DNA from 2 places in the Arthrobacter sp. NPDC055585 genome. Region 2 is predicted to be linked to the other one. Evidence: predicted binding sites of a transcription regulator. Region 2 holds the regulator's gene; the other holds the start of a gene.
What was found. The regulator HrcA, encoded in region 2, represses chaperone genes, less so after heat shock. The targets are predictions, from matches to a motif close to TTNGCACTCGNNNNNNNCGAGTGCNAA.

Region 1 (5,875 bases), on a different contig from region 2:
CAGCCCCTGAGATCCGGCTGCTGCTGGATGAAATGCCGGAGGAAGTTGGCTTCCGGACTTCAATTCTTGGCCTGCACGGCGCGGCCGCCGCGTATGCCGAGGGAGAGGAATGGCTCGACGGCGTACTGGCAGTCCTGAGCTCCAACCGGGAACTGCTCCGCGAGCTGCTCTCCGCAGAACTGCCGGAAGTGGGCTACCGCATTCCCGATGCCAGCTACTTGGCCTGGCTGGACATGCGTGGACTGGGCTGGGGCACAGACCCGGCCGCCTATGCCCTGGAGAAGGCACGAGTGGCACTTGAACCCGGCCTGAAGTTCGGTACGGCGGGTGCGGGGTACGCCAGGCTGAACTTTGGCTGCGCGCCTGAGGTCCTGGAAGAGGCTGTGGCGCGGCTGAGCGCTGCCAGAGCCTAGGGCTCTGCAACAGCCGGCGGATGGCCGGCTGACAGCCGGGTTCAGCTGCGGATCAGGCGAAGTACACGCCGATCCGGTTGCCTTCGATCTCTTCGATCCGGATGTCGATCTCGTAGATGTCCTTCAGGACCTCCGGCTGCATGATCGTTGACGGCGGCCCCTGGTGGAGCAGCTTGCCGTCCGCCATGGCAATGATGTCGTCCGAGTAGCAGGACGCGAAGTTGATGTCGTGGATGACCAGGACCACGGTCTTGCCCAGCTCATCGGTAAGCCGGCGGAGCAGCCGCATCATTTCCACGGAGTGCTTCATGTCAAGGTTGTTCAGCGGCTCGTCCAGCAGCAGGTAATCGGTGTCCTGCGCCAGCACCATGGCAATAAACGCACGCTGACGCTGGCCGCCGGAAAGCTCGTCAACGAAGCGGTCCGCCAGCTCAGTCAGATCCAGGAAGGCCATGGCCTGTTCGATTTTTTCCCGGCACACCGACGTCGGGCGCCCGCCGTTGTGCGGGTAACGGCCAAAACCGACGAGGTCGCGTACGGTGAGCCGGACGGTGAGGTGGTTGTCCTGCCGCAGGATGGCCATTTTGCGGGCCAGGTCCTTGCCCGGGGCGCTGGAGACGTCCAGCCCGTCCACGGTGACCGATCCGGCGTCGGACTTCAGGAGGCGGCTGATGATTGAAAGCAGCGTTGACTTGCCGGCTCCGTTGGGGCCGATGATCGAGGTGACGCCGCCTTCCTTAATGTGGCAGCTCACCTCGTCCACAACCGTGTTGCCCGCGTACTGCTTGGTGACGCCGGTGACCTGGATCATTTGAGGGAGCCTTTCAGGAGCAGGATCAGGAAGACGATCCCGCCAACGAATTCAATAACAATGCTCAGCGCGGTGTCGAAGGCGAAAACGCGTTCGAGGACCAGTTGGCCGCCGACCAGAGCGATGATGCCCAGCAGGACGGCGATGGGAACCACGGCTTTGTGGGAGAAGTGGGAGCACAGCTGGTAGGCGAGCGAGGCCACCAGCAGGCCGAAGAAGGTCACCGGGCCAACCAGTGCGGTGGAAACGGCAACCAGGACGGAGCAGATCACCAGGACGCCGGTGACCGACCGCTTGTGGTTCACGCCCAGGTTGATGGAGGTATCCCGGCCCAGGGACATCACATCAAGTGAGTGCCGCATCCGCCAGGCCGGAACGCTGACGATCGCCACGGCGATGAGCGAATAGCCCAGCAGCGCGCCGTCGACGTTATTAAAGGATGCAAAGAACAGGTCCTGAAGGATGATGAACTCGCTGGGCTCAATCAGCCGCTGCAGCAGGGAAGACATGCCGCGGAACATGGTGCCCAGCACAATTCCCACCAGCAGCATCAGGTGCAGGGACTTGCCCCCGCCGGTGAAGAGCCAGCGGTAGAGCAGGAAGGAGAAACCCACCATCAGGGCCACTTCCATTCCGTAGCGCAGCGGTTCGGACATGGAGAGCACCAGCCCGCCGCCGAAAGTGAACACCAGGACGGTCTGGATCAGCACGTACAGGGCGTCGAAGCCCATGATGGACGGTGTGAGGATCCGGTTGGCGGTGACCGTCTGGAACAGCACGGTGGAAACCCCGACGGCGTAGGCCACCAGGATCATCGACCCCACCTTGATGGCGCGGCGGGGCAGCACGTAGCCGATGTTTCCGCGCAGCTCGATGGTCATAAAGACGGCCACGAGGACGGCTGCCACCACGGACAGGGCAATGATCCAGAACTTGGGGGAGAGGTTGCGCACCGGACGGCGGCGCTGCACCGTCATTGCCGAGGGCAGGACGCTGGTGGGGGAGCTAGGCACGGGCGGAGCGCTTTCTCAGGAGCAGGTAGAGGAACAGGACGCTGCCCACGGCAGCGACGATCACTCCTACCGGGATTTCGTAGGGGTAGCGGATGGTCCGGCCGATGATGTCGCAGGCCAGCACAAAACCTGCGCCGAAGATGGCTACCCAGGGAATGGCACGGCGGACGTTGTCGCCAACCAGAAGGGAGACAAGGTTGGGCACGATCAGTCCCAGGAACGGCACAGAACCAACACTGACCACCACGACGGCGCTGATCAGGGACACGATGATCAGGCCAAGGGTCATGACGCGGTTGTAGTTCAGGCCGAGGTTGGTGGTGAATTCCTGGCCCATGCCGGCAACGGTGAAGCGGTCCGCGGCCAGGAATCCGATCAGGGTCAGGGCGCCCACAATCCACAGCAGCTCGTAGCGTCCGCGCAGCACACCGGAGAAGTCGCCGGTCATCCATGAGTTTAGGGTCTGCAGCAGGTCGAACCGGTAAGCGAAGAACGTGGTGACAGCGGCGATGACACCGCCGAGCATGATGCCAACCAGGGGGACGATTAGCGTGTTGCGCAGCGGGATGCGGCGCAGGATGAGCAGGAAGAGGGCGGTCCCGGCCACGGCGAAGAGGGTGGCGGTGGACATCTTCATAAACAACGAGGCGCCGGGGATGAGGACCGTTACCACCAGGATGCCCAGGGACGCTGATTCGATCGTGCCGACGGTGGACGGCTCCACGAACTTGTTCCGCGCCATCAGCTGCATGATCAGCCCGGCCACGCTCAGCGCCATACCGGCCAGGATGATGCTCAGGGTCCGAGGTACCCGGCTAATCCAGAAAATGTTCCAGGCGTGTTCGTCGCCGGCCAGCAGTGAGGACAGGGAGACATCACTGACCCCCACAAACATGCTCACGACGGCGAGTGCGAGGACGGCGGTACCGCCCAGGACCAGCATGGCTGCCGGGCCGGGGACCCGCCGTCGCCGCTGTCCGGAGACGGCAGCAACTCCGGCAGGTGCCGGAGCTGTGGGGGTGGTGAGCTGTGTTGTCATGAGGGTTCCGTCTCCCTTACCGGCCGGGTCCGCTAAGGCGGACCCGGCCGGTAAGGATCTAGCAGGAAAAGGGACGGTTAGGAGATGCCGTCCTGGACAGCGCTGACCATGGCGTCAACGTTGTTCAGGCCGTAGCCCACGAGGTACCAGCTGGAGGAATCCAGCATGGTGATGCGGTCATTTTCGGCAGCCTTGGTGCCCATGACGAGTTCGTTGTCCAGAACAGCGGAGGCAACTTCACCGGCATTGCCCACAGCGACGTCGCGGTCAATTACGAACAGGTTGTCCGGGTTGATCTCTGCAACGTATTCGAAGGAGACCGATTCGCCGTGCTGGGCCTCGGACTTGATGTCAGCGGCAGTGGCCACACCCAGGACGTCGTGGATCAGGCCAAAGCGGGATCCGGCACCGTAAGCGGTCATTTCGCCGCCGCTGGTCATGATGATCAGGCCGTTGCCGGCGTCGGCAGCAGTGGCCTTGGTTTCTTCAACCTTGGTATCGAGTGCGGCGAGCTTCTCCTCGACCTCGGCTTCCTTGCCGAAGATCTCACCGATGATCTCGGTGTTGGAGATGAAGGAGTTCCACGGATCCGCAGCGTCGGTGCTGAGGTTGATCGTCGGGGCGATCTTGGAGAACTCCTCGTAGGAGTCGGCGGTGCGGCCGGACATGATGATCAGGTCCGGGGCGCCGGCGCTGATGGCTTCGAAGTCCGGCTCCTTCATGCTGCCGATCTTCTCGTAGTCATCCGAGCCGTACTGGGAGAGGCTTTCGGGGAAGTTGGCTGCCGGAACGCCGTCAACTTCAATGCCCAGGGCATCAAGGGTGTCCAGGGCGCCCAGATCAAAGGTGTAGACAACCTCGGGGTTCACGGGGACCTCTGTGGTGCCCTGGGTGTGCTCCACGGTGACGGTTGCCGGCTCAGAGGATGCGGGCTCTGCAGCGGCTTCGGTCTCCGAACCGCACGCGCTGACGGCAAGCAGGGAAACCAGGGCGGTTCCGGCCAGCAGCCGGGACTTGAGGGTGGTGTTCACGGGGGTGCTCCAGATGATCTCTATGGTTTGGCCTGATGCGGATGCCTCCGCATTAGGTCACAAAATCGTTGGCTAATTTTGCGCGCCTTTGAAAACTATCTTGTTAGGCAAGGCTAAGCAACTCCATGAACGCACGGGAGTAACCGAACGACGCAGCGCAGTCCCACTCGCCGGGACCGGGAAAACGGGCGCACCAAAACGTTTGTTGGCACTCGCCTTGACCGAGTGCTAACCGTTGCATAAAGTCGGAGCTAGCACTCACCTAGTGAGGGTGCTAATTCCTGAGGGAAGCGCCCACCGGCACCCGCGACGACGGCAAGCGCCTACCGACGGTCCACAAACCCGTTAGTAACTAAGCAAAGGAGAGCCCGAGTGTCGGTCTCTATTAAGCCCCTTGAGGATCGCATCGTTGTTCGCCCGCTCGAAGCTGAGCAGACCACGGCTTCCGGCCTGGTTATCCCGGACACCGCTAAGGAAAAGCCCCAGGAAGGTGAAGTCGTAGCAGTCGGCCCCGGCCGCGTTGACGACAACGGCAACCGTGTGCCGATCGATGTTGCTGAAGGCGACGTCGTCATCTACTCGAAGTACGGCGGAACCGAGGTCAAGCAGGGCGGCCAGGAATACCTGGTGCTCTCCGCACGCGACGTGCTGGCCATCGTCGTCAAGTAAGTCTTTGAAGACCCCGGCCAGATTCGGCCGGGGTCTTCTTTTGTAGATGTAGTTCTCGAAAGGACACACACATGGCAAAGCAGTTGGAGTTCAACGACTCCGCCCGTCGTTCACTGGAAGCCGGTGTCGACAAGCTCGCCAACACCGTCAAGGTCACCCTCGGCCCGCGCGGCCGCAATGTGGTGCTCGCCAAGACCTGGGGCGCTCCCACCATCACCAACGACGGCGTCACGATTGCCCGCGAAGTCGAGCTCGACGATCCGTATGAGAACCTTGGCGCGCAGCTGGCCAAGGAAGTTGCCACCAAGACCAACGATGTTGCCGGCGACGGCACCACCACCGCCACGGTCCTGGCCCAGGCACTGGTCAAGGAAGGCCTGCGCAACGTAGCTGCAGGTGCCGCTCCCGGCGCGCTGAAGCACGGCATCGAGACCGCTGTTGAAGCAGTGGCCGCACGCCTGCTGGAAAACGCCCAGGAAGTCGAAGGCAACCAGGTTGCACACGTGGCTGCCATCTCCGCGCAGAGCGAGGAAGTCGGCCAGCTGCTGGCCGAGGCTTTCGACAAGGTTGGCAAGGACGGCGTCATCACCATCGAGGAATCTTCCTCGACGTCCACCGAACTGGTCATCACCGAAGGCATGCAGTTCGACAAGGGTTACCTCTCGCCGTACTTCGTCACCGACGCTGAGCGCCAGGAAGCCGTCCTCGAAGACGCGCTGATCCTAATCAACTCCGGCAAGATCTCCTCCGTGGCTGAATTCCTGCCGCTGCTGGAGAAGGCGCTGCAGGCCTCCAAGCCGCTGTTCATCATTGCCGAAGACGTGGACGGCGAAGCCCTCTCCACCCTGGTGGTCAACAAGATCCGCGGCACGCTGAACGTTGTTGCCGTCAAGGCACCG
Region 2 (5,875 bases):
ACGACGGCGATGGACCGGATTCCGGTCTCCGTGCCTGCTGCCACTGACCTTGCCAGCGCCAGTTCCACCGCTGCAGCCAGCGGGACCTGGGCTTCCTCGTGCAGCACGAGCACCAGGTCCGTGTCAGCCAGCCGTGCGGGCAGAGCCTTGCTGTCGGCCACATCCAGCACCTGCGGAATCCGCGACCGGCGCGACTGTTTTGCCGCGGAAGTGACTACGGCCCGCCATTTCGCCTGGCCCTTTACCGCCTTGTCAGCCTTCCAGCGCACGATGCTTCGTTCGGACTGCCAGGGCAGAACGGCGTCCACTCCAAGTTCGGTAGCGGCCTCAATGGCCTGCTCATCGCGGTCGCCCTTGGCCAGTGCCTGCACCAGTGTCAGCTCACAGCCCACAGCAGGCTCCGCCTCGACCTCGCGCACATCGACTTCCAGCAGCGCGGGATCCGCGGACCGGACAGTTCCGCGCAGGCGCGTTCCGGCGCCGTCGACGATGTCCACGTCCTCTCCCGGCGCCAGCCGCTTGACCGCTACGGCATGACGGGCTTCGGGACCGGTCAGCGCGAACACGCTTCCCGGTGCCGCTGCCGCTACCAGTTCCGGGTCACCGAAGAAGATCGGGTTGGTCACGGTGAGCGCCGGCCTCTAGTGGTTGCCGAGGCGGTCGCGCAGTTTCGCGAAGACGCCGCTGTTGCTGTTGCCGCTGACCCTGCCTTCGGCGAACTCTTCGCCGCGGAGTTCAGCGAGCCGGCGGAGCAGTTCTTCCTGCGCCTGATCCAGCTTCTGCGGTGTCTCCACCTGGACGTGAACCATCAGGTCACCGCGGCCGTAGCCGCGCAGGTGCGTGACGCCCAGGCCCTTGAGGGTGGTAACTTCACCGGACTGGGTGCCGGCCTTAATGTGGATTTCGCGTTCCCCGTCGAAGGTCTCCATGTTGATGACCGTGCCCAGGGCTGCCGCCGTCATGGGCACCGTAAGGGTGGCGTGGAGGTCATCGCCGTCGCGCATAAACACGGGATCGGCGTTGACCCGGATCTCAACGTACAGGTCTCCCTGCGGGCCGCCGGCGGTGCCGGCTTCACCCTGTCCGCTGAGCTGGATCCGCGTTCCGGTTCCGACGCCGGCGGGAACCTTGATGGTCAGGGTGCGGCGGCTGCGTACGCGGCCTTCGCCGGCGCATTCGTGGCACGGGTCCGGGATGACGGTGCCGAAGCCCTGGCAGGACCCGCAGGGCGCCGTCGTCATGACCTGGCCAAGGATGGAACGCACCGCGCGCTGGACCTGGCCGCTGCCGTGGCAGATGTCGCAGGTCCGCGGGGAGGTTCCGGGCTGGCAGCAGGAGCCGTCGCACGTGGGGCAGACAACGGCGGTCTCCACGTCGATCTTCTTGTTGGTGCCGAAGACGGCATCCTTCAGGTCGATCCGGACGTTGATGAGCGCGTCCTGTCCCCGCCGGGTGCGCGACGCCGGTCCGCGGCCGCCGCCGGGTGCTCCGCCGCCGAAGAAGGTGTCGAAGATGTCCTGGAAGCCGAAGCCCTGGCCGCTGAAGCCGCCGCCGAACCCGTTGTCCGTGCCGTTCTCCTGGCCGGTGGTGTCGTAGACGCGCCGCTTCTGCGGGTCGGACAGTACTTCGTAGGCATGGGTCACGGCCTTGAACTCGTCTGCCGCTCCGGGGGCGGTGTTCACGTCCGGATGGAGCTTGCGGGCAAGCTTGCGGTAAGCCTTCTTGATTTCCTCGCCGGTGGCATCCCGGCTTACGCCGAGTACCTGGTAGTGATCACTCACTCGTGCACATCGCTTCCTGTGTTGCGTCCCCCGCCTCGGGGATGATTAGTCTTCCGGACACCGCTGGTGAGGCGGCTGCCAGTCTTTGGGGTCAGGTGTTCAGGACCCGGGAAAGGTAGCGGGCAACGGCTCGAACCGCTGCCATGGTGTTGGGATAGTCCATCCGCGTGGGACCAAGGATTCCTACCATAGCCGAAGCATCCGGCCCATACCCAGTGGCGACGACGGATGCCTCCGAGAGCGAACCGTATGGGTTTTCCGATCCGATGCGGACCGAGACTCCCCTGGCGTCCTGCTCCATTTCCGAGAGCAGCCGAAGCATAACGACCTGTTCTTCCAGGGCTTCAAGGATGGGCCCGATGGTCAGCGGGAAGTCTCCCGTTGCGCGGGCCAGGTTGGCTGTTCCGGCCATCACCATGCGGTCTTCGCGGTTAATTCCTGCCAGCTGTTCCAGGGCCCGCACCAGGGCGCCGGCCGTTCCCCGCAGGTGGGCCGGAACGGTAGCCAGGGTGTCTGCCAGGTGGGAAGTGATCCGCGTGAGCGTGGTTCCGGCAAGTGCCTGCAGGAAGTGCTGGCGCAGTTCATGCAGGTCCTGCTCCGTCACGGGGGCCGGCACGGTGATGACACGCTGCTCAACGCGCCCGGTAGTGGAGATCAGCACCACGAGGACCTGAGCCGGGGCCAGCAGGACGAACTCGATGTGGCGCACCTTCGCGTTGCCGAGGTGCGGGTACTGCACGACGGCGACCTGGTTGGTCAGCTGGGACAGGAGCCGGACGGTGCGGTCCAGGATGTCATCGATGTCCTCGGCGCCTTCAAGAAGGGTCTGGATGGCACGCCGTTCAGCGGCGGAAAGCGGCTTCAGATCCGAGAGCTGGTCTACGAAAAGCCGGTAGCCCTTGTCCGTGGGGATGCGTCCGGCGGAGGTGTGCGGCGCAACGATCAGGCCCTCTTCTTCGAGGACTGCCATGTCATTGCGGATGGTGGCGGAGGAAACGCCAAGGTGGTGCCGCTCGACCAGGGCCTTGGATCCTACGGGTTCGCGGGAGTGGACGTAGTCTTCGACAATGGCCCGGAGCACCTCGAGCCGGCGTGGTTCGCTCATGGTTTCCTCCTTCGCTGACGGACTGTCATTCGCACCCGGGCGCTGCACGGCCGTGCCGGCCGCTGTTAGCACTCGGTGTCCCTAAGTGCTAAGTCTAATACCATCCACCGCCGTTGCTAGCATTGAATCTTCCGTGCCTGCGGCTCACGCAGGTGCTGCGCAGCGTCTTCTCCAGGAACGAGGTTTTATGCCCAGCTACGAGTGGGGGCCGCAGGACATCACCGCCCCGGCCCGTAAGGCCCTGCGCCGGGTCGGCGCAGAGAAGGGCCTGGTCCTGGAAGAAGTCCAGACCGGGTGGGTTGGTGCGGTGCTGCGCACCGAAAAGTCCGGCGGCATGCACCTGGTAGTGCTCGAGGATGCGCGCGGCAGGACCCGTTCCTTTGAACTCGGCTTCGGGTTCCTCCTTGAGGGCGAACCGGTTGAAGTGATTCCTGCCGTTAAAGCGGCAGCGCCGCCGGCCGCCCGGCGGACGGCTTCCGGTTCGGTCGCAGTGGAGAACGTCCGGGCCCGCACCGCCCGCGCAAGCCGGATCTGGGTGGAAGGCAAGCACGACGCCGAACTCGTGGAAAAGGTGTGGGGAGACGACCTGCGGATCGAGGGCATCGTCGTCGAGCCTCTGCACGGAGTGGATGACCTGGCCGGTGCGGTGCGTGACTTCTCCCCCGGCCCCGGCCGGCGCCTGGGCATCCTGGTTGACCATCTGGTGTCCGGTTCCAAGGAGTCGCGCATAGCTGCCGAGGCCATGCGGGTTCCCGGCGCGGCAGGCAACGTGCTTATTGTGGGCCACCCCTATGTGGACGTCTGGCAGGCCATCAAGCCCCATGTCATCGGCCTGCAGGCCTGGCCCGTGGTGCCGCGGAACGAGGACTGGAAGACCGGAATCCTGAAGGGACTCGGCTGGCCGCACCGCAGCCACACCGACGTCGCGCTGGGCTGGAAAAAGCTGCTGGGCTCAGTCCGGACCTACGCCGATCTTGAACCGGCGCTGCTGGGCCGGGTGGAAGAAGTCATTGATTTCCTCACCGTTCCGTAGCCGTCCCGCCGCGCCGCGCTGAACCGGCCTTTGCCTGCTCCGGCGGCGGAACCCAGTACCCTTGTCTAACAACAGGTACCCGCGGGGGCAGCCCTGCGTCATCTGAGAGTTAAAGGAATAGCAACCGTGTCCAACCCACGCCCGAACCACCCGCAGCCGGATAACCACGGTTCGCCGGCGCGCCCGGACTACCAGGGTGCCCCGGCGAATGCCCTCCCGCTGACCGCGTCGGAAGACCGCCAGTGGGCCACGCTTTCCCACTTCGGCGGCATCCTGGGCTTCGTTCCTTCGCTCATCATCTATCTGGTGTTCCGTGACCGCGGGCCGTTCACGGCTCAGGAGTCGAAGGAAGCCCTGAACTTCACGCTGCCGCCCACCATCCTGGCGCTCGTGGCCTGGCTGCTTTCATTCATTCCGGTGGTGGGAGGGTATTTCGCCATCTTCAACGCGCTGATCTGGATTGCAGTCGCCGTGTTTTCCGTCATAGCGGGCATCGAATGCAACCGCGGACGGCCGTACCGCTACCGCTTCAATCTGCGCCGCATCCGGTAGTCCGCGGGGTTTTTACCGGTTCGGTCTGCTGCGGCTAGGGCAGCAGCCGGCGCACAACGGCGTCGGCCAGCAGCCTGCCCTTGAGCGTAAGCAGCACGGTGCCGCCAATGGCAGCCTTCGGCTCCACCAGTCCGTCCGCGATCAGGCCGGCGATCTCGTGCCGTCCTTCGGGACGCAGCAGCTCCCGCGGCAGGCCTTCAGCGAGCCGGGTGCGCAGCATGACGTCCTCCAGGTAGCGCGTGTCCGCATCCAGGGTTTCCCGCCCGACGGCGGGTGACTCCCCCGCCGCGATCCGCTGGGCGTAGGCAGTGGGATGCTTGGCGTTCCACCAGCGGACTCCGCCAACGTGCGAGTGCGCCCCGGGACCAATTCCCCACCAGTCATCACTGCGCCAGTAGGCCAGGTTGTGCCGGCAGGCGTCCTGCGGGGTGCGTGCCCAGTTGCTGACCTCGTACCAGTTCAGCCCGGCAGCGGTGAACAGTTCATCGGCTAGCAGGTACTTGTCCGCGTGGTCGTCGTCGTCAATGGGCGGCACTTCGCCGCGGCGCATGCGCGCAGCCAGCTTGGTGCCCTCCTCGACGATCAGCGCGTAGGCCGAAATGTGGTCGGGCCCGTAGCTCAGGGCTTCCTCGACCGAATGCTTCCAGTCCGCCAGGGACTCCCCCGGCGTGCCGTAGATCAGGTCCACGCTGACTTTCAGGCCGGCGTCGCGCGCCCACTGCACCGCCTGCGGTACCCGCGAGGGTGTGTGGGTCCGGTCCAGGACCGCCAGGACGTGCGGCACCGCGGACTGCATGCCAAAGGAGACTCGGGTGAAGCCGGCATCTTTAAGGAGCTGCAGGGATTCAGGGGTCACCGAGTCGGGGTTCGCCTCGGTGGTCACCTCCGCACCGGGAGCCAGACCCCACTCCTCGACGGCGGTGCCCAGGATGGCGGCCAGGTCTTCAGCCGGGAGCAGGGTCGGTGTGCCGCCGCCAAAGAAGACTGTCTCGATGGGCCGCTCCGGGACGCCCGACGCCGCCAGGGCCTTGGCAGCAAACCGGACTTCCTGCTGTGCTGTGGAGGCGTAGGCGTCCTGCGACGCTCCCCCGCCCAGCTCGGTGGCGGTGTAGGTGTTGAAGTCGCAGTAGCCGCAGCGAACGGCACAGAACGGAATGTGGACGTAGAGCCCGAATTTCCGTTCTGCTGCCGCGGTGGCTGCATCGGCCGGAAGGATTCCGTCCCTTGGGGCGGGATCCCCGAGCGGAAGCGCGCTGGGTGTCACTTCTTGGCTTTGTCCTTGGACTCGTCGGAGGACAGGGCAGCCACAAAGGCTTCCTGCGGTACTTCCACGCGGCCAACCATCTTCATGCGCTTCTTGCCTTCCTTCTGCTTTTCCAGCAGCTTGCGCTTACGGCTGATGTC

Region 1: a site for HrcA is predicted at 4,513-4,539, ahead of groES (co-chaperone GroES). Genes of this name have one in related genera too.

Annotation. Positions count from the first base shown of each region.
Region 1 is NZ_JBSHIT010000002.1:106,083-111,957, reverse strand. It holds gene ACWGQ2_RS04290 (MalY/PatB family protein) at 1-413, shown strand, start outside; gene ACWGQ2_RS04285 (iron ABC transporter ATP-binding protein) at 466-1,224, opposite strand; gene ACWGQ2_RS04280 (iron chelate uptake ABC transporter family permease subunit) at 1,221-2,201, opposite strand; gene ACWGQ2_RS04275 (ABC transporter permease) at 2,230-3,276, opposite strand; gene ACWGQ2_RS04270 (siderophore ABC transporter substrate-binding protein) at 3,354-4,307, opposite strand; gene groES (co-chaperone GroES) at 4,680-4,976, shown strand; gene groL (chaperonin GroEL) at 5,048-5,875, shown strand, end outside.
Region 2 is NZ_JBSHIT010000007.1:209,074-214,948, reverse strand. It holds gene ACWGQ2_RS13455 (16S rRNA (uracil(1498)-N(3))-methyltransferase) at 1-626, opposite strand, end outside; gene dnaJ (molecular chaperone DnaJ) at 642-1,781, opposite strand; gene hrcA (heat-inducible transcriptional repressor HrcA) at 1,873-2,886, opposite strand; gene ACWGQ2_RS13440 (DUF3097 domain-containing protein) at 3,074-3,919, shown strand; gene ACWGQ2_RS13435 (DUF4870 domain-containing protein) at 4,046-4,471, shown strand; gene hemW (radical SAM family heme chaperone HemW) at 4,506-5,735, opposite strand; gene lepA (translation elongation factor 4) at 5,732-5,875, opposite strand, start outside.